Linked DNA regions of Duganella dendranthematis. The protein of the gene in region 2 binds, or shares a complex with, the protein of the main gene of each other region. Links are inferred from orthologs where the notes say so. Each region holds a gene or a part of one and is shown on either strand. Other genes may lie near its edges. The genes, in order: secG, secY and secA.

Evidence for each region.
Region 1: secY (region 2) and secG share a complex: the UniProt entries of both Escherichia coli proteins name them as parts of the sec protein translocase complex. The link is inferred for Duganella dendranthematis from one-to-one orthologs.
Region 3: the proteins of secY (region 2) and secA are in contact, whole or in part, in a crystal structure (PDB 3DIN), measured with the Thermotoga maritima proteins. The link is inferred for Duganella dendranthematis from one-to-one orthologs. Residues at the interface, in WP_004081795.1 of Thermotoga maritima: Glu108, Gly109, Glu110, Glu111, Ala236, Glu237, Arg238, Arg239, Ile240, Thr241, Ile242, Gln243, Tyr244, Ala245, Arg246, Arg247, Val248, Thr249, Gly250, Arg251, Arg252, Val253, Tyr254, Gly256, Ala257, Ser258, Thr259, Tyr260, Leu261, Pro262; in WP_004082002.1 of Thermotoga maritima: Glu261, Ala262, Arg263, Lys300, Ala301, Arg302, Thr303, Ile304, Ile305, Leu323, Tyr324, Asp325, Pro326, Val329, Ser330, Tyr333, Ile336, Lys340, Phe345, Val349, Glu363, Phe364, Tyr374, Ser375, Gly376, Gly377, Glu393, Ile395, Thr482, Ser483.

The regions. Positions count from the first base shown.
Region 1 is NZ_CP051684.1:311,150-320,258, forward strand. The notes cover bases 4,243-7,075. They hold secG (preprotein translocase subunit SecG), read right to left. Parts: upstream 5,947-7,075; coding sequence 5,539-5,946; downstream 4,243-5,538. Other genes in these bases: HH213_RS01555 (NADH-quinone oxidoreductase subunit C), read right to left, coding at 4,243-4,250; HH213_RS01560 (NuoB/complex I 20 kDa subunit family protein), read right to left, coding at 4,268-4,744; HH213_RS01565 (NADH-quinone oxidoreductase subunit A), read right to left, coding at 4,748-5,107; tpiA (triose-phosphate isomerase), read right to left, coding at 6,019-6,765; HH213_RS01585 (NAD(P)H-quinone oxidoreductase), read right to left, coding at 6,892-7,075. Outside these bases: NADH-quinone oxidoreductase subunit NuoG, read right to left, coding at 1-591; NADH-quinone oxidoreductase subunit NuoF, read right to left, coding at 614-1,909; NADH-quinone oxidoreductase subunit NuoE, read right to left, coding at 1,906-2,385; HH213_RS01550 (NADH-quinone oxidoreductase subunit D), read right to left, coding at 2,404-3,657; more of HH213_RS01555, read right to left, coding at 3,657-4,242; more of HH213_RS01585, read right to left, coding at 7,076-7,872; HH213_RS01590 (tetratricopeptide repeat protein), read right to left, coding at 7,970-8,578; HH213_RS01595 (GIN domain-containing protein), read right to left, coding at 8,602-9,109. UniProt on the Escherichia coli protein: Subunit of the protein translocation channel SecYEG. Overexpression of some hybrid proteins has been thought to jam the protein secretion apparatus resulting in cell death; while this may be true it also results in FtsH-mediated degradation of SecY.
Region 2 is NZ_CP051684.1:2,897,107-2,906,176, forward strand. Bases 5,786-8,579 are described here. They hold secY (preprotein translocase subunit SecY), read left to right. Parts: upstream 5,786-6,412; coding sequence 6,413-7,747; downstream 7,748-8,579. Other genes in these bases: rpmD (50S ribosomal protein L30), read left to right, coding at 5,786-5,923; rplO (50S ribosomal protein L15), read left to right, coding at 5,951-6,382; infA (translation initiation factor IF-1), read left to right, coding at 7,769-7,987; rpmJ (50S ribosomal protein L36), read left to right, coding at 8,022-8,135; rpsM (30S ribosomal protein S13), read left to right, coding at 8,163-8,528. Outside these bases: rpsS (30S ribosomal protein S19), read left to right, coding at 1-46; rplV (50S ribosomal protein L22), read left to right, coding at 43-375; rpsC (30S ribosomal protein S3), read left to right, coding at 385-1,164; rplP (50S ribosomal protein L16), read left to right, coding at 1,167-1,586; rpmC (50S ribosomal protein L29), read left to right, coding at 1,599-1,790; rpsQ (30S ribosomal protein S17), read left to right, coding at 1,787-2,053; rplN (50S ribosomal protein L14), read left to right, coding at 2,321-2,689; rplX (50S ribosomal protein L24), read left to right, coding at 2,700-3,014; rplE (50S ribosomal protein L5), read left to right, coding at 3,021-3,560; rpsN (30S ribosomal protein S14), read left to right, coding at 3,567-3,872; rpsH (30S ribosomal protein S8), read left to right, coding at 3,887-4,282; rplF (50S ribosomal protein L6), read left to right, coding at 4,293-4,826; rplR (50S ribosomal protein L18), read left to right, coding at 4,840-5,202; rpsE (30S ribosomal protein S5), read left to right, coding at 5,212-5,730; more of rpmD, read left to right, coding at 5,741-5,785; more of rpsK, read left to right, coding at 8,580-8,947. UniProt on the Escherichia coli protein: The central subunit of the protein translocation channel SecYEG. Consists of two halves formed by TMs 1-5 and 6-10.
Region 3 is NZ_CP051684.1:3,591,886-3,601,470, reverse strand. What follows is about bases 2,278-5,586. They hold secA (preprotein translocase subunit SecA), read right to left. Parts: upstream 5,262-5,586; coding sequence 2,478-5,261; downstream 2,278-2,477. Other genes in these bases: HH213_RS16420 (DciA family protein), read left to right, coding at 5,485-5,586; HH213_RS16430 (sensor histidine kinase), read right to left, coding at 2,278-2,395. In the rest of the region: HH213_RS16440 (DUF4351 domain-containing protein), read right to left, coding at 1-643; HH213_RS16435 (DUF4019 domain-containing protein), read left to right, coding at 780-1,202; more of HH213_RS16430, read right to left, coding at 1,208-2,277; more of HH213_RS16420, read left to right, coding at 5,587-5,970; lpxC (UDP-3-O-acyl-N-acetylglucosamine deacetylase), read right to left, coding at 5,975-6,910; HH213_RS16410 (DMT family transporter), read right to left, coding at 6,934-7,776; HH213_RS16405 (fumarylacetoacetate hydrolase family protein), read left to right, coding at 7,972-9,045; HH213_RS16400 (DUF2628 domain-containing protein), read left to right, coding at 9,123-9,569. UniProt on the Escherichia coli protein: Required for protein export, interacts with the SecYEG preprotein conducting channel.

The DNA.
Region 1 (9,109 bases), 2.6 Mb from region 2 along the record:
GCACAGGTCGATCATGTTGCCGGACATTTCCGAGTTGACGGTCTGGCCGACGAACGCGGTGATTTCCGAGTGTTCGCCGCGGCCGATCATGCCCAGCTCCATCACGCCGGCCACTTCCTGGCCGAAACGTACGCAACGGGTGCACTGGATGCAACGGGCCATTTCCTGCATCGACACCAGCGGGCCGGCGTCTTTCGGGGTCACGACGCGCTTGTCTTCTTCGTAGCGCGATTCGCCCTTGCCGTAGCCCACTGCCAAGTCTTGCAGCTGGCATTCGCCGCCCTGATCGCAGATCGGGCAGTCCAGCGGGTGGTTAATCAGCAGGAATTCCATGACCGACTTCTGTGCCTGGACGGCCTTTTCGGAGTGCGAGCGCACAATCATGCCGGCCGAGACCGGCGTTGCGCATGCTGGCAAAGGCTTCGGCGCCTTTTCCACTTCGACGAGGCACATCCGGCAGTTGGCCGCGATCGACAATTTCTTGTGATAGCAGAAGTGCGGAATGTAGGTTCCCAATTTGTTGGCGGCGTCCATCACCATGCTACCAGCAGGGACTTCGACTTTTTTGCCGTCTATTTCGATTTCAACCATGGTGATCGTTACCTGACGCAGCTTAGATATAAGCGGGCACGCAGCATTGCTTGTGCTCGATATGATGTTCAAATTCTTCGCGGAATTGCTTGATGAACGCACGCATCGGCATGGCCGCCGCGTCGCCCAGCGCGCAAATCGTGCGGCCCTGGATGTTGTCGCAGATCGAGTTCAGCACGTCCAGATCCGACTTGCGGCCCTGACCGTTTTCGATACGGTGGATCATGCGGTACATCCAGCCCGTACCTTCACGGCATGGGGTGCACTGGCCGCACGACTCTTCAAAGTAGAAGTACGCCAGACGCTCCATCGCCTTGACCATGCAGCGGGTCTCGTCCATGACGATGACCGCGCCCGAACCCAGCATCGAACCGGCTTTCGCGATCGAATCGTAGTCCAGGTCCGTCTGCATCATGACCTCGCCGCGCACCACTGGCGCGGAGGAGCCGCCAGGGATGACTGCCTTGATCTTTTTGCCGCCGCGCATGCCGCCTGCCAGTTCCAGCAGTTTGGCGAACGGGGTACCCAGCGGCACCTCGTAGTTGCCCGGACGCTCAACGTCGCCGGAGATCGAGAAGATCTTCGAGCCGCCGTTGTTCGGACGGCCGATCGCCAGGTACTTCTCCGGACCCATGTTCAGGATGAACGGCACCGCAGCGAAGGTTTCGGTGTTGTTGATGGTGGTCGGCTTGCCGTACAGGCCGAACGACGCCGGGAATGGCGGCTTGAAGCGCGGCTGGCCTTTTTTGCCTTCCAGCGATTCCAGCAGCGCGGTCTCTTCGCCGCAGATGTAGGCGCCATAACCGTGGTGCGCGTGCAGCTGGAAGCTGAACTCGCTGCCGAGGATCTTGTCGCCCAACATGCCGGCGGCGCGCGCCTCTTCCAGCGCTTCTTCAAAGCGCAGGTAGACGTCGAAGATCTCGCCGTGGATGTAGTTGTAGCCGACGGTGATGCCCATCGCGTAGGCGCCGATGGCCATGCCTTCGATCAGCGCGTGCGGGTTGTAGCGCAGGATGTCGCGGTCCTTGAAAGTGCCCGGCTCGCCCTCATCTGAGTTGCATACCAGGTACTTCTGGCCCGGGAACTGGCGTGGCATGAAGCTCCACTTCAGGCCGGTCGGGAAGCCCGCACCGCCACGGCCACGCAACGACGACGCTTTGAGGTCGGCGATGATTTGTTCCGGAGTGATTTTCTCTTCGATGATACGGCGCAGGGCGCTGTAGCCACCGCGTTTTACGTAGTCTTCCAGGTGCCAGTTGTCGCCGTTCAGGCCAGCCAGGATCACCGGGTCGATATGTCGGTCGTGGAGTGACGTCATTTCTTCAATTCCTCCACGAGGGAGTCGATTTTGTCATTGGACATGAAGCTGCACATGCGGTGATTGTTCACCAGCAGCACCGGCGCGTCGCCGCAAGCGCCCATGCACTCGCCTTCCATCAGCGTGAACTCGCCGTCGGCCGTGGTGTCACGGTAGTCGATGCCCAGCTTTTGTTTCAGGTGGTGCGCCGCGCGCTCGCCGCCCGACAGGGCGCAAGGCAGGTTGGTGCACACGGTGATCTTGTGTTTGCCGACCGGCTTCAGGTTGTACATATTGTAGAACGTGGCAACTTCCTGCACGGCAATCGCCGGCATGCGGATGTAGTCCGCCAGTTCCTGCATGGTTTCAGGCGAGATCCAGCCCAGTTCGACCTGGGCGTGCGCCAGCGCGGCCATGACGGCCGACTGACGCTGATCGTCTGGGTACTTGGCCAGCTCGCGATCGATTTTTTGGTAGCACTGCTCGGATAACAACATACTTTTTGCCTCTCGCACTTAGCGGTCAATACTGCCGAACACGATGTCCTGCGTGCCAATAATGGTCACGGCGTCGGCAATCATGTGGCCACGCGCCATTTCATCCAGCGACTGCAAGTGTGCGTAGTCTGGAGCGCGCAGTTTCACGCGGTATGGCTTGTTGGCGCCGTCGGACATCAGGTAGACGCCGAACTCGCCTTTCGGGTGTTCCACTGCGCAGTAGGCTTCGCCTGGCGGCACGTGGAAGCCTTCGGTAAACAGCTTGAAGTGGTGGATCAGCGATTCCATATTGGTCTTCATGTCCACGCGGCCTGGTGGCGCAACTTTACGGTTGCTGGTCATGACGGGACCCGGATTGTTGCGCAGCCACTCGACGCACTGTTTGATGATGCGGTTCGACTGGCGCAACTCTTCCACGCGCACCAGGTAACGGTCGTAGCAGTCGCCGTTGGTGCCGATCGGAATGTCGAAGTCCATCAGGTCGTACACTTCGTACGGCTGGTGCTTGCGCAGATCCCACTGGATGCCCGAACCGCGCAGCATGGCGCCGGTGAAGCCCATCGCTTTCGCATCTTCCGGCGACACCACGCCGATGCCGACGGTCCGCTGTTTCCAGATACGGTTGTCGGTCAGCAGCGTTTCGTATTCGTCGACATAGGTCGGGAAACGCGCGGTGAACGCTTCGATGAAGTCCAGCATCGAGCCTTGACGGTCCTTGTTCAGGTTGTCGATGGCCTTGGCCGAACGGATGATCGATGGCTTGTGCTGCGGCATCGCGTCCGGCAGGTCGCGGTAGACGCCGCCCGGACGGTAGTAGGCCGCGTGCATGCGCGCGCCCGACACCGCTTCGTAGCAGTCGAACAGGTCTTCGCGGTCGCGGAAGCAGTACAGGAACGGGCCCATGGCGCCGACGTCCAGCGCGTGCGCGCCCAGCCACATCAGGTGGTTCAGGATGCGGGTGATCTCGTCGAACATCACGCGGATGTATTGCGCGCGCAGCGGTACTTCGATGCCCATCAGTTTTTCGATGGCCATGACGTAGGCGTGCTCGTTGCACATCATCGACACGTAATCCAGGCGGTCCATATACGGCACCGACTGCAGGTAGGTCTTTTGCTCGGCCAGCTTCTCGGTGCCGCGGTGCAGCAGGCCGATGTGCGGGTCGGCGCGCTGGATCACTTCGCCGTCCAGCTCCAGCACCAGGCGCAGCACGCCGTGGGCGGCCGGGTGTTGCGGGCCAAAGTTCAGGGTGTAGTTCTTAATCTCAGCCATTATTTAATCCCGTAGTTTTCTTCGCGGATCACACGCGGCACGTTTTCACGCGGCTCGATGGTGACCGGCTGGTAGACCACGCGCTTCTGCTCTGGGTCGTAGCGCATTTCGACGTAGCCCGACACCGGGAAGTCCTTGCGGAACGGGTGGCCGATGAAGCCGTAGTCGGTCAGGATGCGGCGCAGGTCGTTGTGGTTCTCGAACAGGATGCCGAACATGTCGAACGCTTCGCGCTCGTACCAGTTCATCGCGCGCCACAGCGGCGTGATCGACGGCAGCAGCGGCATGTCGTCGTCGGCGCAGAACGCGCGCACGCGCACGCGCCAGTTGTGCTTGACCGACAGCAGGTGCACCACCGCGGCGAAGCGCTGGCCTTCCCAGATACCGTCGCCATAGTTCAGGTAATCCACGCCGCACAGGTCGATCGCGGTGTCGAAGCCGAGTTCGGCATTGTCACGCAGGAGTTGCATGACGGCGTAGTAATCGGCGCCCTTCACTTCCAGCGTGATTTCGCCCAGTGCAACGATGGTAGTAACGCGATCGCCCAGGGCAGTGCCGAGGGCGGTTTGGAGTTTTTCCAGATGAGTAGTCATTGTGTGTAGCGCCCCCATTAGCGTGCGATCGTGTTGGTGCGCTTGATCTTGTTCTGCAACTGCATGATGCCGTACAGCAGGGCTTCAGCGGTTGGCGGACAGCCCGGCACATACACGTCGACCGGCACGATGCGATCGCAGCCGCGCACGACGGAGTAAGAGTAGTGGTAGTAGCCGCCGCCGTTGGCGCAGGAACCCATCGAGATCACCCAGCGCGGCTCCGGCATCTGGTCGTAGACCTTGCGCAGTGCCGGGGCCATCTTGTTGCACAGCGTGCCGGCCACGATCATCACGTCGGACTGACGTGGCGATGGACGGAACACCACGCCGAAGCGGTCCATGTCGTAACGGGCTGCGCCCACGTGCATCATTTCGACCGCACAGCAGGCCAGACCGAACGTCATCGGGAACATCGAACCCGTACGCGCCCAGTTGATCAGCTTGTCGGCCGAGGTGGTGATGAAACCTTCGTTTAATACGCCTTCAATAGCCATGGCTTATTCCCAATCAAGGGCACCTTTCTTCCAGATATACCAAAAACCGACCACGAATTCGGCGATGAACACCATCATCGTAACGAAGCCCTGCCAGCCCAGTTCGCGCATGGAGACGCCCCACGGGAAGAAGAATGCCGTTTCCAGATCGAACAAAATAAAGAGAATCGCGACGAGGTAGTAACGCACGTCGAATTTCATGCGCGCATCTTCGAAAGCTTCGAAGCCGCACTCATACGGGGACAGCTTGGCTGCATCAGGCTTTTTCGGGCCGAGAATGTGGCCCAGCACTTGGGGAGCGATACCTACGCCGAGACCGACGAGGATGAACAACAGGACGGGGAGATAATTTTCGAGGTTCACGATTAGATGAGCTTATGTTGAACGATCAGTTTAAAGGACACATCGCGCTGTTCTGCGGTGCGCTTAACGTTCGCCCCAATCGTAAAACTGCTCTGACCAGGATCGAACGACACATCCTCGTAAAAAAGCCAGCTTGGTACCACCCTTGCTGGCCTATATTTTCTGGTGCCGACGACGAGACTCGAACTCGTACAGCTTGCGCCACTACCCCCTCAAGATAGCGTGTCTACCAATTTCACCACGTCGGCATAAGGCCGTTATTTTACTTCTTTTTCACGCGGTTGTTAATCCGTATTGCGTCAAAACAAGAAGAAAAACGATAAATCTTTAACTATTTTGATGCACAAAAGATTTTCGCTACGATACTGCCAAAACAATGTGCAAACAACTTAAAAAATTATCAACTGCGCCTAATTAACTACACAATTATATTACTTTGGGATGGAGTTTGCTGGCGCCGGTGCTGCAGGTGCGGCGGGCGCCGATGCCGCCGGCGCCGTTTGGGCCGCTGGCGTCGCAGGAATCGTGTTGGTCGGGGCTGGCGCCGGGGCGGTGACGGCCGGCAGCTTATCCATCACGCCGCCACTGACATTGTTGGTCTGGTGGGTGGTGATGTACGACAGCGCCAGCGTGGCGACGAAGAAGATGGCAGCAGCGACGCCGGTCGACTTCGACATGAAGTTGGAGGAGCCGGTGGCGCCGAACAGGCTACCCGATGCGCCCGAGCCGAAGGCCGCGCCCATGTCGGCGCCTTTGCCGTGCTGCAGCAGCACCAGGCCGATAATGGCGATGGCCGAAACGACCTGCACGATGATAACCAGATTGAACAAGGAGCTCATGTTATTCCATTCCAAATTAAAAGTTTTGTATCGTTTTGTTTCTACTTCAGTTTTACCGCTACAGCGTTGCGTTTAAACCGCCTGAATAATCCCGAGAAAATCAGTCGACTTTAAAGCTGCACCGCCGATCAGGCCGCCGTCGATATCCGGCTGCGCCATTAATTCTTTGGCATTCTCCGGCTTCATGCTGCCGCCGTACAGGATTTGCACGGTGGCGGCTGCTGCCGCATTCTTGCTGGCCACACAGTTGCGCAGGAAGCCATGGGCGTCTTGCGCAATTTGCGGCGTGGCGGTCTGGCCGGTGCCGATCGCCCACACCGGCTCGTAGGCCAGTATGATTTTCGCCACATCGTCCGCCGGCAGCGCATCCAGCACCGCCTGCAACTGGCCGCAGATCACATCCTCGGTCTGCCCCGCTTCGCGCTGGGCCAGCGATTCGCCCACGCACACCACCGGCGTCAGACCGGCAGCCAACGCCGCCACGGTCTTCTGCGCCACCAGCTCATTGCTCTCGTGGTGATAGGCGCGGCGCTCGGAGTGGCCGCACAGCACGTACGTGGCGCCGAAGTCCCGCAGCATTGCTGCCGACACTTCTCCAGTATAGGCGCCGTCGGCGTGGATGGAGACATCTTGTCCGCCCCACGCGACCGGCGTTCCCGCCAGCTCAGCCTGGCACTGCGCCAGGTACGGCGCCGGCACGCACACCGCGCAATCCGCGCCAAAGTCGTTTAAGCCGGCAACGATGCCGGACAACAGAGCCGTGTTGGCGGCGCGGTTGCCGTTCATTTTCCAGTTACCGATAACGAGTTTGTGACGCATAGCTAGCCTAAAGATGAATAACTCGCCATTGTACCGCGCCGAAAAAGGCGGGGTCAAACAGGCAAAGGACATCCCCGGCTAACCAAAACCGTAAATTTACTACGCATTTTACAACGAAATCCCCATTTAGATCACTTGCAACATGATTTTTCCGACGTGAGAACTACTCTCCATCAGCGCGTGGGCTGCGGCGGCCTGTTCCAGCGGGAACACGGTGTGGATCACCGGCTTGATCTTGCGCTCGGCCAGCATCGGCCACACCCGGTCTTTCAGCTTTTTGGCGATCGCGCCCTTGAATTCGGCCGACCGCGGGCGCAGCGTGGAGCCGGTGATGGTCAGCCGGCGGCGCAGCACCTGGGCCATGTCCAGCGTCGCTTTGCCACCGCCCAGGGTGGCGATGATGGCCAGGCGGCCGTCGTCCGCCAGGCAGGAAACCTCGCGTGGCAGGTAGTCTCCGGCCACCATGTCGAGAATCACGTCAACGCCGCGGTCATTGGTCAGCGACTTGATGACGGTGGCGAAGTCCTCGGTTTTGTAGTTGATGCCGCGCTCGGCGCCCAGCTTCATGCAGGCCGCCACCTTGTCGTCGGAACCGGCGGTGGCGAACACCCGATGGCCCATGGCAGTGGCCAACTGGATGGCGGTGACGCCGATGCCGGAGCTGCCGCCCTGCACCAATAAAGTCTCGCCGGCGGTCAGATGGGCACGGTCAAAAACGTTGCTCCAGACTGTGAAGTAATTTTCCGGAATTGAAGCCGCTTCCAGCATGGACCAGCCTTTCGGCACCGGTAAAACCTGCTGTATTGGCGCAACAACGTACTCGGCATAGCCGCCGCCCTGCACCAAAGCGCAGACATGGTCGCCGATATCAAGGGTGGTGTAGTCCAGATCGCCGTCGACGATCTCGCCGGCCACTTCCAGGCCGGGGATGTCGGAAGCGCCCGGTGGCGGCGCGTAATTACCCTGGCGCTGGAACACGTCGGGGCGGTTGACGCCGGCCGCGTGGACCTTAATCAGCACCTCGCCGGCCTTGACCACTGGCATCGGGCGTTCGCACAGTTTCAGGACATCGGCCGGGCCGGGCTGGGTGATTTCAATCGCGCGCATGGGGAACCTTTCAAGGAAAGCACGATTTTACCCCGCACGGCGATTCGCTGAGGGGTCTGGCCCCGTATGGGGCCAGACCCCTCTTCGCCTGGGGGTGTCAGCCGCCGCCCGTGCGCGACTTCTGAGGAAGCGGCGTATTGACCTTCCACGCCGCCGACAGCGCCTGCCCTTCCTCGACCTGCTCCTGGGTCATGGTCTTGACCACCTGCGCGCGCTGCTCGGCCGCATTGGCCGAGCCGTTGGCCGCCGCCAGGTTCCATAACATATAGGCAATCACATTGTCCTGCGGCACGCCGCCCATGTGATACCGGTACATCAGCCCCAGCACCTGCTGCGCCTGCACATGGCCCTGCTCGGCCGCCTTGCGGAACCAGCCCACCGCCTGCTTGTGATCCTGGATCACCGCATTGCCGGTGTAATACATGGCGCCCACCACATATTGCGCGTCGGCCTTGCCCTTGAGCGCCGCCTTGCGATGCCACTCCAGCGCCGCCTTGTAATCCTGCGGCACGCCGCGGCCCATGTAATACATCAAGCCCAGCAGATGCTCGGCATCCGCGTTGCCGGCCTGAGCCAATGGCCGTATTTCTTTCAACGCCACTGCGTAATTTTTGTTGTTGTACGCAGTCGCCCCTTCGGCGAATCCGGCCATCGCGGCTGACTGCCAGCCCAAAGCGATGACCATCGCTAGTATGAATTTTTTCATATCGCGTTATATATAGGTGTGTTTTACTTCCAGCTGACCTTGCCCAGGCCATCCACGCTGACATTGCGATTCAGCGGCTTGCCATACACAATGACCGATCCCAGGCCGCTCAAGTTCAGCGTTGCATTGGTTTTGGCGTTGACCGTGGCGTTGCCCAGGCCACTGAGGTCGATATCGACCGTGTCCGCCTGGAACTGCTGCGCATTCAGGCTGCCGACGCCACCGAGGTTGGCTTTCAGCAATTTGCTGCGGCCGCCCAGCGTGATGTAGCCGGCGCCGCGCAGGTCCAGGTCGGCCTCGTCGTTCTCGCTGATCCACAGATTCATGCTGCCGACGCCGCCCAGGCTGGCCTTCAGCGCGCGGTAATCGGCCACCACCTTCATGCTGCCGGCGCCGTCCATGCTCAATTCCAGCTTGTCGCCGCTAAACCCGTTGATATCGGTGGTGCCGACGCCTTCCGACACCACCTGGCGCAGGTTAGGCAGGATCAGTTCGGCGCGGGTGGTGCCGCGGCCCACCTTGATGCCACGC
Region 2 (9,070 bases):
CCGCACGTTCAAAGGCCATGCCGCTGACAAGAAGGCGAAGAAATAATGGAAACCAAAGCTATCCTCAAAGGCGTGCGCCTGTCGGACCAAAAGGGCCGTCTGGTTGCTGACCTGATCCGTGGCAAGAAAGTTGACGCCGCGCTGAACATTCTGCAGTTCAGCCCGAAAAAAGGCGCCACCATCATCAAGAAAGTGCTGGAGTCGGCTATCGCCAACGCCGAGCACAACGATGGTGCCGACATCGACGAACTGTTCGTGAAAACGATCTACGTTGAAAAGGGTCCGATCCTGAAGCGCTTCACCGCGCGTGCAAAAGGTCGTGGCGATCGTATCTCGAAACAATCGTGTCACATTTATGTGACCGTAGGCAACTAAGGAGCCAAGATGGGTCAGAAAATTCATCCAACTGGTTTCCGCCTGGCGGTTACCCGTAACTGGGCTTCGCGTTGGTATGCTGGCAATGGCAACTTTGCCGCCATGCTGAACGAAGACTTGAAAGCACGTGCTTACCTGAAAACCAAGCTGAAGAACGCTTCGGTCGGCCGCATCGTCATCGAGCGTCCAGCCAAGAACGCGCGTTTCACCATCTACAGCTCGCGTCCAGGTGTGGTTATCGGTAAAAAAGGCGAAGACATCGAAGTACTGAAGTCGGCGCTGGCGAAGATCATGGGCGTGCCGGTGCACGTCAATATCGAAGAAATCCGCAAGCCGGAAATCGATTCGCAACTGATCGCTGATTCGATCGCGCAACAGCTGGAAAAACGCATCATGTTCCGCCGCGCCATGAAACGCGCGATGCAGAACGCCATGCGTCTGGGCGCCCTGGGCATCAAGATCATGTCCTCGGGTCGTCTGAACGGCATCGAGATCGCCCGTACCGAATGGTATCGCGAAGGCCGTGTGCCACTGCACACCCTGCGCGCTGACATCGACTACGGCACTTCGGAAGCTTCGACCACCTACGGCATTATCGGTGTCAAGGTGTGGGTATACAAAGGTGACCGCGCGCCAAACGGCGATGCACCTGTCATCGATACCCCGCCGGACGAGAAAAAGCCACGTGGCCCACGTCGTGAAGACGGCAAACCAGCTGGCCGTCCGCGTCCAGCCGGTGCTGGTGGCGCCCGCCGCGCTGCCAAGCCAGCCGAGAAAGCAGGAGAATAATCATGCTGCAACCAGCACGCAGAAAGTATCGTAAAGAGCAGAAAGGCCGTAACACCGGCATTTCGCACAGCGCCGGCACCAATGTGTCGTTCGGCGAATTCGGTCTGAAGGCAGTGGCCCGTGGTCGTATCACGGCCCGCCAAATCGAGGCAGCACGTCGCGCCATGACCCGTCACATCAAACGTGGCGGTCGTATCTGGATCCGCGTGTTCCCGGACAAACCGATCTCGAACAAGCCGGCCGAAGTCCGTATGGGTAACGGTAAAGGTAATCCAGAGTACTACGTCGCTGAAATCCGTCCGGGCAAAGTCCTGTACGAAATGGATGGCGTAGGCGAAGAACTGGCGCGCGAAGCATTCCGCCTGGCCGCTGCCAAACTGCCACTGGCGACCACGTTTGTGGTCCGTCAAGTTGGTCAATAACAGGAGTGAACTATGAAAGCATCTGAACTCCGCGGCAAAGACCAGGTAGCTCTGCAAAAAGAGCTGAATGACCTGTTGAAGGCACAATTCGGCCTGCGTATGCAAACCGCGACGCAACAGCTGAGCAACACTTCGCAGCTCAAAAAGGTACGTCGCGATATCGCACGCGTAAAAACGGTATTGAACACGAAGGAAGCAAAATGACCGAGCAAGTAAAGCTGAAGCGTACGCTGATCGGTAAAGTTGTGTCCGACAAGATGGACAAGACCGTTACCGTTCTGATCGAACGTCACGTGAAACACCCTCTGTATGGCAAGATCATCGTCCGTTCGGCAAAGTACCACGCCCACGACGAGACCAACCAGGTGAAAGCCGGTGACACGGTGGAAATCGTGGAAGGTCGTCCGATCTCCAAAACGAAGGCATGGACCGTGACCCGTGTGGTGCAAGCCGCACAAATCGTTTAATTGAAGCGTATGCCGGCCAGACTTCGGTCTGGACGGCATTTTTCAATTAGTTCTTGCAAGCCCGCGAGTTGTATGTAATACTCGTGGGCTTCGTTCATGTAACGCCGCAAAGTGTCTGGCCACAGACGCTGAACCGTGCGGTCAGTATGCAGTACGAAGGTCAAGCACCCAAGCAGTGAGGCCAGCAGGTCTCATTGGCGGGACCAAGACTGACCGTTAGGTCCGCATTGTGTGGATTCTTCGGCTTAAGTTGGGAAAGAGAATATTATGATTCAAACTGAAAGCCGGCTCGAAGTAGCCGACAACACCGGTGCCAAGGAAGTCATGTGCATCAAGGTGTTGGGCGGTTCCAAGCGCCGTTATGCTGGCATTGGCGACGTGATCAAGGTAACCGTTAAGGTTGCTGCGCCACGCGGCCGTGTCAAAAAAGGTGAAATTTATAACGCCGTGGTAGTGCGCACCGCTAAAGGTGTTCGCCGCCAAGACGGTTCCCTGGTGAAGTTCGACGGCAATGCCGCCGTTCTGTTGAACGCCAAGCTGGAACCGATCGGTACCCGTATCTTCGGACCAGTGACGCGCGAGCTGCGCACTGAAAAGTTCATGAAGATCGTGTCCCTGGCACCTGAAGTACTGTAAGGAGTCAGCAATGGATAAGATTCGTAAAAACGACGAAGTCATCGTTCTGGCCGGTAAAGACAAGGGCAAACGCGGTGTCGTTTCGCGTCGCGTAGACGCAGAACACGTTGTGGTTGAAGGCGTCAACGTTGCTAAAAAAGCGACCAAGCCGAACCCAATGACTGGCGTTCAAGGTGGTATCGTCGACAAGACTATGCCGATTCACGTGTCCAACGTTGCATTGTTCAATGCAGCGACTGGCAAGGCAGACCGGGTAGGTTTCAAAGATGTCGACGGCAAAAAAGTCCGCGTCTTCAAATCGTCCGGCGAAGTAGTGAAGGCTTAAGAAATCATGGCACGTCTCCAAGAGTTCTATAAAGAAAAAGTCGTCGCTGACCTGACCGAGAAATTCGGCTACAAGTCGGTGATGGAAGTACCACGTCTGACCAAGATCACCCTGAACATGGGTGTCGGTGAAGCGATTGCTGACAAGAAAGTGCTGGAGCACGCTGTCGGCGACCTGACCAAGATCGCCGGTCAGAAACCAGTGACCACCAAATCGCGTAAGGCAATTGCGGGCTTCAAGATCCGTGAAGGCTACCCGATCGGTACCATGGTCACCCTGCGTGGCGCCCGCATGTACGAGTTCCTCGACCGCTTCATCACCGTGGCCCTGCCGCGCGTGCGTGACTTCCGCGGTGTGAATGGCCGCTCGTTCGATGGTCGTGGCAACTACAACATCGGTGTGAAAGAGCAGATCATCTTCCCGGAAATCGAGTACGACAAGATCGATGCGCTGCGTGGTATGAACATTTCGATCACCACCACCGCTAAGACCGACGACGAAGCGAAAGCTCTGCTCGCCGCCTTCAAATTCCCGTTCAGGAACTAAGAGATCATGGCAAAACTCGCACTGATTAACCGTGAAGCAAAACGCGTGGCCCTGGCGAACAAATTCGCCGGCAAACGCGCCGCGCTCAAGGCCATCATCGATGACCAGTCGAAATCGGAAGAAGAACGTTACGAAGCGCGCCTGAAGCTGCAAGCGCTGCCACGTAACTCGGCTCCGACCCGCCAGCGTAACCGCTGCGCGATCACTGGTCGTCCACGCGGCACCTTCCGTAAATTCGGTCTGGGCCGTATCAAGCTCCGTGAATTCGCCATGCGTGGTGAGATTCCGGGTATGACTAAAGCTAGCTGGTAATAGGAGAATAAGCAATGAGTATGAGCGATCCTATCGCCGATATGCTGACCCGCATTCGTAACGCCCAGGGCGTGCAAAAAACGACCGTGGCCATGCCATCGTCGAAAGTCAAAATTGCGATTGCCAACGTCCTCAAGGACGAGGGTTACATTGAAGATTTCGCAGTCGCTGTAGATGGCGGCAAGTCGGAACTGAAAATCGGTTTGAAATATTATGTCGGCCGTCCCGTCATCGAGCGCCTGGAGCGCGTGTCCCGTCCGGGTCTGCGCGTGTACAAAGGCAAAGACGAGATCCCTTCGGTAATGAATGGTCTGGGTGTGGCGATTGTATCGACCCCACAAGGCGTCATGACCGACCGTAAAGCACGCGCAACCGGTGTCGGCGGCGAAGTGATTTGCTACGTGGCCTAAGGAGTAAGACATGTCCCGAGTAGCTAAAATGCCAATCGCTGTGCCAGCTGGCGCTGATGTCGCCATCTCCGCACAAGCGATCACCGTCAAGGGCCCGCTGGGCGTCCTGACCCAGAACCTGAATGGCCTGGTTAAAGTAGAAAACAACGCTGGTACCCTGAGCTTTGAGCCGTCGAACGACAGCCGCGAAGCCAACGCCATGTCCGGTACGCTGCGCGCACTGGTCAACAACATGGTGAACGGTGTGACCAAGGGCTTCGAGAAAAAGCTGAACCTGGTTGGCGTGGGCTACAAAGCCCAGGCCGCTGGCGACAAGCTGAACCTGTCGCTGGGTTTCTCGCACCCGGTCGTGCACGCCATGCCAGAAGGCGTGACCGTGACCACCGCCACCCCGACCGAGATCGTCATCAAAGGCATCGATCGTCAAAAGGTGGGTCAGGTTGCTGCAGAAGTTCGTGCTTACCGCGCTCCGGAGCCTTACAAAGGCAAGGGCGTCCGTTATTCGGACGAAGTGGTTAAGATCAAAGAAACTAAGAAGAAGTAATTAGGGGCTGACGATGGATAAAAAAGAATCTCGTCTGCGTCGCGGACGTCAAACCCGGATCAAGATCGCACAACTGAAAGTGAACCGCCTGTCGGTGCACCGCACTAACCTGCACATTTATGCGAACCTGATCAGCCCGGAAGCCAAAGTACTGGTTTCGGCATCGACCGTTGAAGCGGAAGTACGCGCTGAACTGGCCGGCCAATCGGGCAAGGGCGGCAACGCCGCTGCCGCCGCACTGGTGGGCAAGCGCGTAGCAGAAAAAGCACTGAAAGCCGGTATCACCGAAGTCGCCTTCGACCGTTCCGGTTTCCGTTATCACGGCCGTGTGAAGGCGCTGGCAGAAGCCGCGCGTGAAGCCGGTCTGAAGTTCTAAGGAACGATCATGGCAAAAATGCAAGCAAAAATGGCAAGCGACAAGCCGGACGACGGCATGCGCGAAAAAATGATCGCGATCAACCGCGTGACCAAAGTGGTCAAGGGTGGTCGTATCATGGGCTTCGCCGCGCTGACCGTAGTAGGTGACGGCGATGGCCGCATCGGCATGGGCAAGGGCAAGTCGAAAGAGGTACCGGTTGGTGTGCAGAAGGCAATGGAAGAAGCCCGTCGCAACCTGATCAAAGTACCGCTGAAAAACGGCACGCTGCACCACACCGTCCTGGGTCGCCACGGCGCCTCGAAAGTAATGATGTCGCCTGCGAAACCAGGTACCGGCGTTATTGCGGGCGGCGCGATGCGCGCAATCTTCGAAGTCATGGGTGTTACCGACGTGGTCGCGAAATCGACCGGTTCGAGCAACCCGTACAACCTGGTTCGCGCCACGCTGGACGGCCTGGCTAAACTGAGCACTCCTGCTGACATCGCTGCGAAACGCGGCAAGTCGGTAGAAGAGATCCTGGGTTAAGGTGAACGACATGACTACGAAAACCGTCAAAGTACAACTGGTCAAGGGCCTGATTGGCACTCGTCAAGATCACCGTGCCACCGTTCGCGGTCTGGGCCTGCGTCGCGTCAACTCGGTTTCCGAGCTGCAAGACACCCCATCCGTACGCGGCATGATCAACAAAGTGTCGTATCTCGTTAAAGTAGTTGCGTAAGCCTTAGGGCTTACTCACGGAGAAATCATGGAACTGAATACCATTCAACCAGCCGATGGCGCTAAGCACTACAAGCGTCGCGTCGGCCGCGGTATCGGCTCTGGCCTGGGTAAAACCGCAGGTCGTGGCCACAAGGGTCAGAAATCGCGTTCGGGCGGCTTCCACAAAGTCGGCTTCGAAGGCGGTCAGATGCCTCTGCAACGTCGTCTGCCTAAGCGCGGTTTCAAGTCGCTCAACGCCACCTTCAAAGCTGAAGTGCGTCTGTCCGACCTGAACCAGCTGGCGGTCGGCGATGTCGACATCCTGGTGCTGAAACAAGCTGGCGTACTGAGCGTGCTGGCACGTGATGTGCGCGTCATTCTGTCCGGCGAGATCACCAAAGCGGTGAACCTCAAAGGCCTGAAAGTGACCGCTGGCGCGAAAGCCGCCATCGAAGCAGCCGGCGGCTCGGTAGCCTGAGCCCCGCGAACAGCTTGATCGGAGCGAAAATTGGCGACTAATCCACAATTGGCTAAAAGTGCAGCAGCTGGTTTCCCCTGGGGCCGGCTCTGGTTCCTGCTTGGCGCATTGGTGGTTTATCGTATCGGCGCTCACATCCCGGTCCCCGGGATCGATCCGGTACAATTAGCCGCGCTGTTCAAGTCGCAAGAGGGTGGCATCCTGGGCATGTTGAACATGTTCAGTGGTGGCGCTCTCGCGCGCTTTACGGTGTTTGCGCTGGGTATCACGCCGTACATCTCGGCCTCGATCATCATGCAGTTGGTGTCGATCGTCTCGCCGCAGATGGAAGCGTTGAAGAAGGAAGGCGAAGCTGGCCGACGCAAGATCACCCAGTACACCCGGTATTTCACGGTGTTGCTGGCGGGGTTCCAGGCGTTGGGCATTGCGGTTGCCTTGGAGTCGCAAGCTGGTCTGGTGCTGGATCCAGGCTATGCATTCCGTTTCGTGACGGTCGTGACGCTGTTGACCGGCACCATGTTCGTGATGTGGTTGGGCGAGCAAATTACCGAGCGTGGTCTCGGTAATGGCATCTCGATCATCATTTTCGCTGGTATCGCGGCCGGTCTGCCGGGCGCACTGGGTGGCCTCGGCCAGTCGGTGAGCAACGGTTCGATCGGTGCCTTGTCGGCGATCATCATCATGATTTTGGTGGTGGCGGTGACGTTCCTGGTGGTGTTTGTGGAACGTGGCCAACGCAAGATTCTGGTCAACTATGCGAAACGCCAGGTGGGTAACAAGATTTACGGTGGACAAACGTCGCACCTGCCATTGAAGTTGAATATGGCCGGCGTGATCCCACCGATCTTCGCTTCGTCGATTATCTTGTTCCCGGCAACGATCGTGGGCTGGTTTACCACGGGCGCCGATACGGCCAACCCGGCGGTCCGGTTCCTGAAAGATTTGGCAGCATCGATGGGGCCAGGCGAGCCCATCCACGCACTGTTGTACGCCATTGCGATCGTGTTTTTCTGTTTCTTCTATACAGCGCTGGTCTTCAACAGCAAGGAAACAGCGGATAACTTGAAGAAGAGCGGGGCCTTTGTGCCAGGGATTCGTCCCGGTGAGCAGACTGCCCGTTACATCGACAAGATCCTGACGCGATTGACACTGGCTGGCGCCATCTACATCACTTTGGTGTGTTTGTTGCCGGAATTCATGCAAGCCGAGTGGAAAGTACCATTCTATTTTGGCGGTACTTCGTTGTTGATTATTGTGGTTGTTACCATGGATTTCATGGCGCAAGTACAAAACTACGTGATGTCGCAGCAATATGAATCGCTGCTGCGCAAAGCAAACTTCAAAGGCGGAATTCCGACGCGATAAGCGCGGTTTCAAACATACCGAATGGCAAAAGACGACGTCATACAGATGCAGGGCGAGATCCTAGAAAATCTCCCTAATGCAACATTTCGAGTAAAGCTGGAAAACGGGCACGTGGTGCTGGGACATATTTCAGGTAAAATGCGGATGAACTATATCCGCATCCTGCCTGGCGATAAGGTGACGGTCGAACTGACACCTTACGACCTGTCCCGCGCCCGCATCGTGTTCCGGACCAAGTAAATTTAGATAATCGAACCTTAGAAGAGAGTTCATAATGAAAGTTAACGCCTCAGTCAAGCGGATCTGCCGCAACTGCAAGATCATCAAGCGCAAAGGCGTTGTTCGCGTAATCTGCGTCGAACCACGTCATAAACAGCGTCAAGGTTAATAACCGTTATTTATCGAGGAATAACGAATGGCACGTATTGCAGGGGTTAATATCCCAAATCACCAGCACACCGTTATCGGCCTGACGGCCATCTACGGTGTAGGCCGCCCACGCGCGAAGTTCATCTGCGCGCAAACGGGTATCGCGACCAATAAAAAGGTCAAAGATCTGGACGACAGCGAACTGGAAAAGCTGCGCGATGAAGTCGGTAAATTCATCGTCGAAGGCGATCTGCGTCGCGAACTGTCCATGAACATCAAGCGTTTGATGGATCTGGGTTGCTACCGTGGTATGCGTCACCGTAAGGGCCTGCCGGTCCGCGGTCAACGCACCCGCACCAATGCACGTACCCGCAAGGGCCCGCGCAAAGCCGCTCAATCGCTCAAGAAATAATCTAGGGAAATCACATGGCTAAGCAACAAAGCAGCGCAGCAGCAGCGCGCGTACGCAAGAAGGTCAAGAAGAACGTCGCGGAAGGTATCGCGCACGTTCACGCTTCCTTCAACAATACCATCATCACCATCACCGACCGTCAGGGCAATGCACTGTCGTGGGCGACCTCCGGTGGTGCTGGCTTCAAGGGTTCGCGTAAATCGACCCCGTTCGCAGCGCAGGTTGCTGCTGAAGCCGCTGGTAAAGTCGCGATCGAATGCGGCGTGAAGAACCTGGAAGTGCGTATCAAGGGCCCAGGCCCAGGCCGTGAATCGGCTGTGCGCGCGCTGAACAACCTGGGCATCAAGATCACCGAGATCCAGGACGTGACGCCAGTACCGCACAACGGCTGCCGCCCTCCAAAGCGTCGTCGTATCTAATGGCCTAGCCGACCTGGTCGGCTACGCTGTTACACAATTCAGCTGGTGCAGGCAACCGGTAACGGTTATACTGCCCGGCTATTGTCGTCTGCCGCTTGCGGCGGACTTAAGCCACGTCTGGCT
Region 3 (9,585 bases), 690 kb from region 2 along the record:
TGCGCTGTTTGCGCCACCCATGTTGATACAGAAGCTTGGTCAACTGCCACTTGGCTGCATAGAGCTGAGCAGGATCATGCCGGGCCTGCTGCGTGCGCAGGTGGGCCAATGTAATCCAGGCAAACGGATTGTGCGATGCGAGCAATTCCTCAGTACGGGCCGCATAGGACATTAGCTTGGCACTGGCGAAAGAGATACCCATCACCGTGCCAAGCACCTCATTATGGAATGCACGCGGAAGCCAGCGCGGATCGTCATCCGCCAGCAATACCAGGCTGGCGACCGGCTGCGCATATTGCGTGAAAATTCGGTAGTTGTAGTCGAGCACGCGTCGTGCCAGCGTCGCATCGCGCTGTGCCTGCACTTCCACATGGACCAGCACCCACTGTATCCGGCCGTCAAGGAGCGCCACTTCCACCAGCTTGTCAGCCACAAGACCATCTGGCTTGCCGCCAAGATTGATCCCGGCCAGTTCCTTGTCACGGAAGCGCGGCCGCTTGGTCCAATCGATCTCGGCACTCAGCACGGGGAAAAAGAAGCGCATGAAGGCCCGGAAAGCATGCGTCAACGCCGCCTTCCAAGGCGAGTCATAGCGAGCGGATGGGGCGGCGTTTGGCATCCGGCCAGTATCACCGAGCGCCATTGGACCGCCTTGACGCAATACAAAATCCCTGCGAACCCTACAGTTGGGTCGCCATTTTTTGCAGTTCATCGCATGCGGATGACTTGTCCGGGCAATCCAGCTTAGGATGTACTGAGTCCATTTACCCGGAGATTTAATGATGAAGAAAATGTCTTCCCTTGTGCTGGCTGCCATGCTGTTGGCCAGCGGCGGCGTGTTCGCCCAGGGCGCCAAGGAGGTGAGCGATGCGCGTGCCGCTACCGAGCGTTTCATGAAGCTGATGGATGCGGAAGAGTATTCCGCCGCCTGGAACAGCGGCGCCGAAAGCGTGCGCAAGGATATGCCCAAGCTCGCCTGGAACCTGCTGGCCACTACCGTCCATCTGCCGCTCGGCACGCTGAAAGGCCGTAGCTACAAGTCAGCCACCGTCAAGCCGGCCACCATCACCTTTGAGTATGTTGCCGACTACGAGAACAACCACAACGTCCGCGAAAGCGTGACCACTGTGCGCGAGAAGGATGGCGTATGGCGCGTTTCCGGCTACGGCATCCTGGCGGACGACAAGAAGCCGGCCCAGTAAGAGAATTACGCCTGCACCGGGCCGGCGATGCGGGCACGGTAAGTAAAAGTGGTGGCGTTGTCGGTCGAAATCACTTCCAGCACGCCGCCGTGCGAAATGGCGATCTCCGAGGCGATGAACAGACCCAGTCCGAGGCCTTGTCCACCGGTCGCATTGTCCGAACGCCAGAACGGCTTGAACAGCTGCGCCTGCTTCTCCTCCGGAATGGCCGGCCCACTGTTGCGCACCGATAGCTCAAACATGCCGTTGGCTTGCTGCACCTCCACCTGCACCGGCGCCGCCGGGCTGCCGTGGATGATCGCGTTCTTCAACAGATTGGACAACAGCTGCACCAGGCGCGGCGCATCGCAGAACAGCGCAATACCCTGCGGCAGCTCGGCGACAATCTGGCGTTGCGGGAACACGCTTTGCAGCTCAGCAATCGCCTGCTGCAGCGAGGTTTCCAGATGACTCTCGTGGCGCAGGTTGAGCGAGATGCCGCCGCCCATGCGCCCGCGCGCAAAATCAGTAACGTCATCAATCAGCGACGCGATGCGGTGGCTGCTGCGGTGCATGGTGTCCAACAGCGGCTTCAGCGATTCCGGCGCGCGCAGACGCAGGATTTCGGTGCCGTTCATGATGGTGCTCAACGGCGTGCGGATGTCGTGACCCAGCATGGCGATAAACTGCTCGCGCAACTTGGCGGTCTTCATCTCGTCGCTGAGGGCGGCCTGCGCCTCGTCCAGCACCACTTCGCTGGCCAGCTGACGGCTGATCAGGTCGGCAAACAGCATCAGCGTATTGCGCGTGGCTGTCTTGTTGAGCTCGGCTTTCTCCCGGTGCAGTCCGCACAGGGAGCCAAAATATTCGCCGCTGGGGCGGTACAGGGGAATCGAGAAATAGCTCTCGAAACCATAGATCCGGGGCGTATGGTGGTCGCGGTATTGCTCGCTTTCGCTGACCGAATCGATGATGACCGCGCAATGCGTATGTTGCACTTCCTGGCACAGCGTGGTGCTGATATCCAGTTCGCTGCCCGGTTCCAGTCCGTAACCGAGTTTATCCAGCACGGCGCAGGCATGCCACGACGTCGGCGTCACCCGCGCGATGCCGACGAAGCCCAGCCCGGTCAGCTCGGCCACCGCTTCGAGTATCGTCGGCACCGCGCTGATCTTCGCGATCGTCGCGATATCCGCATCCAAAGTCTGCTGCATGACGCGCCTCCGATATCTTGCCAAATAAAAAACCCGTAAAGCTTTTCAGCGTTACGGGTTTATTGTCTAACAGTCCGGCTTGTTACGCCAGCTTGCCGTGGCAGGCTTTGTACTTCTTGCCACTACCGCATGGGCATGGATCGTTGCGGCCGACCTTCAGGCCCAGTTCCATCAGCTGCTCGCCGCTCAGGTTTTGCAGTTCCGGCGGCAGACCGGCGTATTGCGGTGGCGCCAGCAGATCTTCCGGCGCCGCGCTCGGGTCGAAGGCGGCGTGCTGGTAGCTGACGTTTTCCACGTGCGACTGCTGCATCGCCGCTTCCGCCGCGTCGATCTCCTCACGCGACTGGATGCGCACGGTCATGATCAGCTTGACCACTTCGTTCTTGATCATTTCCAGCATCTGGCCGAACAGTTCGAACGCTTCGCGCTTGTATTCCTGCTTCGGATTCTTCTGCGCATAGCCGCGCAGGTGGATACCCTGACGCAGGTGATCCAGCGCCGCCAGATGCTCACGCCAGTGCGAGTCCACCGATTGCAGCATCACATTGCGCTCGAAGCCGCCGAACGATTCCTTGCCGACGATGTCGATCTTCGACTGATACAGCGCATCGGCAGCCGCGATCACGCGTTCCAGGATCTCGTCGTCGTTCAGGTTAGGCTCGGCTTCCACCATCGACACCAGCGGCAAGTCGATCTGCCATTCGGCAGCCAGGGCTGCCTGCAGGCCTTTCAGGTTCCACTGTTCTTCCACCGATTCCGCCGGCACGTATTCGCGCACCAGGTCGGTAAAGGCGCCGTGACGCAGCGACTGGATCAGTTCCGAAATATCGACCGCTTCCAGCAACTCGTTGCGCTGCTGGTAAATCACTTTACGCTGGTCGTTGGCGACGTCATCGTATTCCAGCAGTTGCTTACGGATATCGAAGTTGCGTGCCTCAACCTTGCGCTGTGCGGACTCGATCGAACGGCTGACGATGCCCGCCTCGATCGGTTCGCCTTCTGGCATCTTCAGGCGGTCCATGACGGCGCGCACGCGGTCACCGGCGAAGATGCGCAGAAGCGGATCGTCCAGCGACAGGAAGAAGCGGGACATGCCGGGGTCACCCTGACGGGCGGCACGGCCACGCAGCTGATTGTCGACGCGGCGCGATTCGTGGCGCTCGGTGCCGACGATATGCAGACCGCCAGCGGCCACCACTTGTTCGTGCAGCGCTTGCCAGCCGTCGCGCAGCGCCTGGGCCTGGGCGGCTTTGTCGGCGTCGCTCAGGTCCGGATTGGCTTCGATGAACTGGATTTGTTTTTCAACGTTACCACCCAGCACGATGTCGGTACCACGACCGGCCATGTTGGTGGCGATGGTGATGGCTTTCGGCGAACCGGCCTGGGCGATGATCTCCGCTTCGCGGGCGTGCTGTTTCGCGTTCAGCACATTGTGCGGCAGGCCGGCGCCGGTCAGGATGCTCGACAGCAGTTCCGAATTTTCAATCGAGGTCGTCCCCACCAGCACTGGCTGGCCGCGCTCGTAGCACTCGCGGATTTCCAGCATCATGGCGTTGTATTTTTCCTGCGCCGATTTGTACACCTGGTCCTGGCGGTCCTTGCGGGCGGATGGACGGTTCGGTGGAATCACCACGGTTTCCAGACCATAAATTTCCTGGAATTCGTAGGCTTCGGTATCGGCCGTGCCGGTCATGCCGGACAGCTTGGCGTACATGCGGAAGTAGTTCTGGAAGGTGATCGAGGCCAGCGTCTGGTTCTCGTTCTGGATCTTGACGCCCTCTTTCGCCTCGACTGCCTGGTGCAGACCGTCGGACCAGCGGCGGCCGGTCATCAGACGGCCGGTAAATTCATCGACGATTACCACTTCATTGTTCTGCACCACATAGTGCTGATCCTTGAAGTACAGCGCGTGTGCGCGCAGCGCCGCGTACAGGTGGTGCACCAGCGTGATATTGGCCGAGTCGTACAGCGAAGCGCCTTCCGGCAGCAGACCCATCTGGGTCAGAATGCGCTCGGCCTTTTCATGACCGGCTTCGGTCAGCAGCACCTGGTGGGCTTTTTCGTCCTTGGTGTAATCGCCTGGCACCTCGACCTTGCCCTTGCCGTCCGGGGTTTCTTCGCCGACTTGCAGCGTCAGCAGCTTAGGCAGCTCGTTGATCTTGTAGTACAGGTCGGTGTGGTTTTCAGCCTGGCCGGAAATGATCAGCGGGGTACGGGCTTCATCGATCAGGATCGAGTCGACTTCATCGACGATGCCGAAGTTCAGCACGCGCTGCACGCGGTCCTTGGCGTCGAACACCATGTTATCGCGCAGGTAGTCGAAACCGAATTCGTTGTTGGTGCCGTAGGTGATGTCCGAAGCGTAAGCCTGCTGCTTGGTGGCATGCTCCATCTGCGACAGGTTGATGCCGGTGGTCAGGCCCAGCCAGCTGTACAGCTTGGCCATGGTCTCGGCGTCGCGCTGCGCCAGGTAATCATTGACGGTCACGATGTGCACGCCCTGGCCGGACAGCGCATTCAGGTAGGCCGGCAGGGTCGCGGTCAGGGTCTTGCCCTCACCGGTGCCCATTTCGGCGATTTTGCCGTAATGCAGCACCATACCGCCGATCATCTGCACATCGAAGTGACGCATCTTCATCACGCGCTTGGACGCTTCGCGGCAGACCGCAAAGGCTTCCGGCAGGATCTGGTCCAGCGTCTCGCCATTGGCGATGCGCGCCTTGAAGGCGGGCGTTTTGGCTTGCAGCTCGGCGTCCGACAGTTTTTCCATTGCCGGTTCGAGCGCATTGATCTCGCGTACCGTTTTTTGGTATTGCTTGAGCAGGCGCTGATTGCGGCTGCCGAAAATCTTGGTCAGAAAAGACATGCTTGAGTTCTTGAAAAAACGCCGTTAAAAAAAGCTCTGCGCCTTGACGCACTGAGTTGGACTATGGCAAAAGACGGTGATTTTATCACGCGTCCGGGCGTACATTGGGATATTGGCCTATATAACAATAGCCGCTAGGTGAACAATGTCACAAAATCAACCCGATTTTAACCGCTGGTAAGGATTTTAGGGTGGGTGGGCGATCTGTGATATGTTTCGCCGCATGCGCTTCAACTCCTCCAATATCTCGCTCAAACGCCCCACTGCCGTCGGCGCCACCGACTTCCTGCGCCGCAACGACCGCATGGCGGCGCTGCTGCCGGCTGTCGAACGCATGGCGCGCCTGCAGAAGGATTGCGCCGCCTGCCTGCCCACCATGTTCAAGCACTGCGAAATCCTGGCGTTCGAGGACGGCCAGCTGGTGCTGTCGCTGCCGACCACGGCGCTGGCGGCCAAGCTGAAGCAGCAATTGCCCAAGCTGCAAGACACGCTGGCGCGGCGCGGCTGGCAGGTAGCCGCCGTCAAGCTCAAGGTGCAGATGACCAAGGCGGTCGAAATCAAGGAAAAGATGCGGGCGCTGGAACTGCCGCCGGCGGCGGTGGACGCCTTCGATCAGCTCAGCAGCTCATTGGAAGCCAGTCCGCAGAACAGCCAGCTGATCGACGCCGTCAAGGCCATGGTGGCGCGCCGCCGCGCCGGCGGCGGCTAACAACTTAAGTTAGTGCCCACTCACGCGCCATCTGGCGCACGTAGGATTGCGGCGCGGCGTCGTTGCTGTCGAAGGTGACGATTTCGTAGGCGTCCGGATGCTTGAGCAACTCCAGCAGCAGCTGGTTGTTCAGCGCGTGGCCGGACTTGTGCGCCTCGTAGCTGGCCAGCAACGGATGGCCGACCAGGTACAGGTCGCCAATCGCGTCGAGGATCTTGTGGCGCACGAACTCGTCTTCATAGCGCAGACCATCCGAATTCAGGATGCGGTACTCGTCCATCACAATCGCGTTTTCCAGCGAGCCGCCGCGCGCCAGGCCGATCCCGCGCAGCATTTCCACGTCCTGCATGAAGCCGAAGGTGCGCGCGCGCGCCACGTCGTGCACGTACGAGACATCGCCGAAATCCACATGCGCGCGCTGCTGCGTGCCGTCCACCGCCGGGTGATTGAACTCGATGAAGAAGTCCAGCTTGAAGCCGTCATGCGGCAGCAAACGCGCCCATTTTTCCTTGTCGCCCGTGCCTTCGCGGATTTCCACCGGCTTCAGCACGCGGATGAACTTCTTGGCCGCCGGTTGCTCCAGCACACCCGCCTGTTGCAACAAGAATACGAAGGACGACGCCGAGCCATCCATGATCGGAATTTCTTCGGCGCTGACTTCGATATACAAATTGTCAATCCCGAGCCCGGCGCAGGCCGACATCAGATGCTCGACAGTGGAGACGCGTGCGCCATCCTTGACCAGCACCGAGGCCATGCGGGTATCCCCCACCGCCATCGCGCTCGACGGGAATTCCACGATCGGGTCGAGGTCGACGCGGCGGAACACGATGCCGGTATCCGGCGCGGCCGGGCGCAAGGTCAGTTCGACCTTGGTGCCGGAGTGCAGGCCGACACCCGTGGTGCGGACCAGTTCTTTGATAGTGCGTTGTTTTAACATCAGGCGATTATAGCGAACTGTGGTCAAGGATGCTCGGCTTCAACATGGACCGCTTCGCGCCGCACCAGGTAGACGCCGCTGGCGATGATGATGCCGGCGCCGAGCAGCGTATAGCCGTCCGGCAGCGCCTGCCACAACAGCCAGTCGATCGCCACGCCCCAGGCCAGCGCCGTGTACTCGAACGGCGCCACGATCGACGCCTTGCCGGTGCTAAATGCCTTGGTGATGGCCAGTTGGCCGAAGAAGCCCGACAAGGCCAGCGCCAGCAGTATCCAGCCATGCTCGGCGCGCACCGGCACCCAGCTGTTGTACGACAGCGCCACCGCGCCGACCGCCATCAAGGTCAGCAGCCAGAACATCATAGCCTCGGTACTGTCGGTGCGCGCCAGCACGCGCGCGCTGATGGCCGACACCGCATAGCAGGCCGCCGCCGCCAGAATCGCCAGGCCGCCCAGCGACAGAAAGCCCGTGCCTTCGGGCCGCAGCACCACCAGCACGCCCAGCAGCCCGACCGCGATCGCCACCCACTGCCCGGCCACCACGTGCTCTTTCAGCACCCAGACAGAAAGCGCCGTAATCAGCGCCGGCGCGATGAAGAAGATCGAATACGCCTCGGCCAGCGACAGCGACTTCAGGCCGTAGGCAAAGGTAGTCAGCATGGCGATGCCGAGCACGGCGCGGAACACGTGCATCGGCCAGCGCACGCGCAGCACCGTCTTGAACGCGCCGCGGTACAGCATGTAGCCGCACAGCAGCGGCAGCGAACTGAGCGAACGTAGCGCCGTGACCTGCATGGCGGGATAATGGGCGGACAGCAGCTTCATGCTGGTGTCCATGAAGGAGAACATGGCAACCGCAGTCAGCATCGCGTAGATGCTGTGCAGATTTTCTTGACGACTGGACAGAGGAAGCTCCCGATGGAGAGAACGTCATCATGGCGACGCCCGGAGCCAGCACGGCGCGGGACGCCGTCGCTGCCATTATAGCAAGTGACCTAGCCGGTCATCGGCAGTGGCGTGAGATCGCATACAATCATCCGAAACTCACATCGGGAGACAGGCATGCAGGAAAATCGTCGTAATTTTCTCAAGCTGGGCGCCACCAGTGCAGCGGTGGGCGTGTTGGGGCAGGCGGCTGCGGCCGAGGTCGAGACCGAGGCGCCACAGATCGGCGCCATTGCGCCGCTGGCGGCCAAGCTGGGCCTGCGCCTGGTCACCTTCGCGCCGGGTCAGCATGACAAGCCGCGTGTCGGCGTCGTGTTCGATGACGGCCAGGTGATCGATGTCGGCGCCGAAGCCAAGCGGCAAAAGGTCAAGCTGGCGTTCGATCCCGATTCCATGCTGTCGCTGATCGATAGCGGCGACCCGGGCCTGGTGCAGGTGCATGCACTGGCCGAGCGCGCCGCCCTGCTGCGCATTATGCGTCCCACCGTCAACCACGTGCGCCTGCTGTCGCCGATTCCGCGTCCACGCGCCAACATCTACGCAGTCGGCTGGAATTACCTCGATCATTTTGAGGAAGGCAAAGCGGCGCGCGTCGACCGCGTGGTGAACGAGTACCCGGCCAATCCGGTGTTCTTCACCAAGGGCGTCAACACCATGAACGGCCCGTTCGACACCATCCCCTTCGACGCCAGCAACTCGACGCAGGTGGACTGGGAAGCGGAACTGGCGGTGGTCATTGGCCGTGGCGGACGCAACATCAAAGAAGAGCAGGCGATGAACCACGTGTTCGGCTACGCCGTCTATAACGACACCACCGCCCGCGACGTCCAGCAGAAGCGCCATGGCGGCCAGTGGTTCAAAGGCAAAAGCCTGGACGGTTATGGCCCGATGGGACCATGGATCGTCACAGCGGCCGGCTTGAATCTGGACGACGCGCGCATCATCAGCCGCGTCAACGGCGTGGAAAAGCAGAACGCCAGCTACAAGCAGATGTACTTCAAGATTCCGCGCATCATCGCCGAGTTATCGCGCGGCATGACGCTGGACGCGGGCGACATCATCACCACCGGCACGCCCTCCGGCGTCGGCTTCAGCCGCAAGCCGCCGGAATTCATGAAGCCCGGCGACGTGATGGAAACCGAAGTCACCGGCATCGGCGTCATCCGCAACGTCATCAAGGCGGAAGGCTAGTTTAGTTGCTGCAAATCAAAATTATTCGGTCATACGGATGACATGATGAGCTTCCCTGTTTCCACATGGAGCACGTCATGTCCAATTGTCAGAATTGCGGCGTGGAGAATCTCGCGGCCTTGGTCAACTGTACCGCTTGCGGAACAACCATGCCGCCAGCCGATCTGCCGGACGACATTTCGCAAATATGGCGCATACGCTTTGATTTGATCGAGAAGGCCGGTGGCCCTGGCCTGCCGATGCGTCAGCAACTCAGCTTTGGCGAACACTTCCGCATGACCTGGAATATCTGGGCGTTTCTTTTCGGCCCCTTTTACTTTCTCGTCAAAGGTATGTGGCGCAAAGCGCTCGTCTACTGGCTGCTGGGTTTTGTGCCACTCATGCTGATTGATTTGGCGTCGCCAGACAACGAATTGGGTCCACTGAAATTTGGCGTCAACATCGCAGCAGCGGCATGGTGCATGCTGCGTTCCAACACCGATTACTATCGCAAGCTGGTCTTGAAGGACAACGGCTGGTGGTAAAAAAACGGCGCCATTG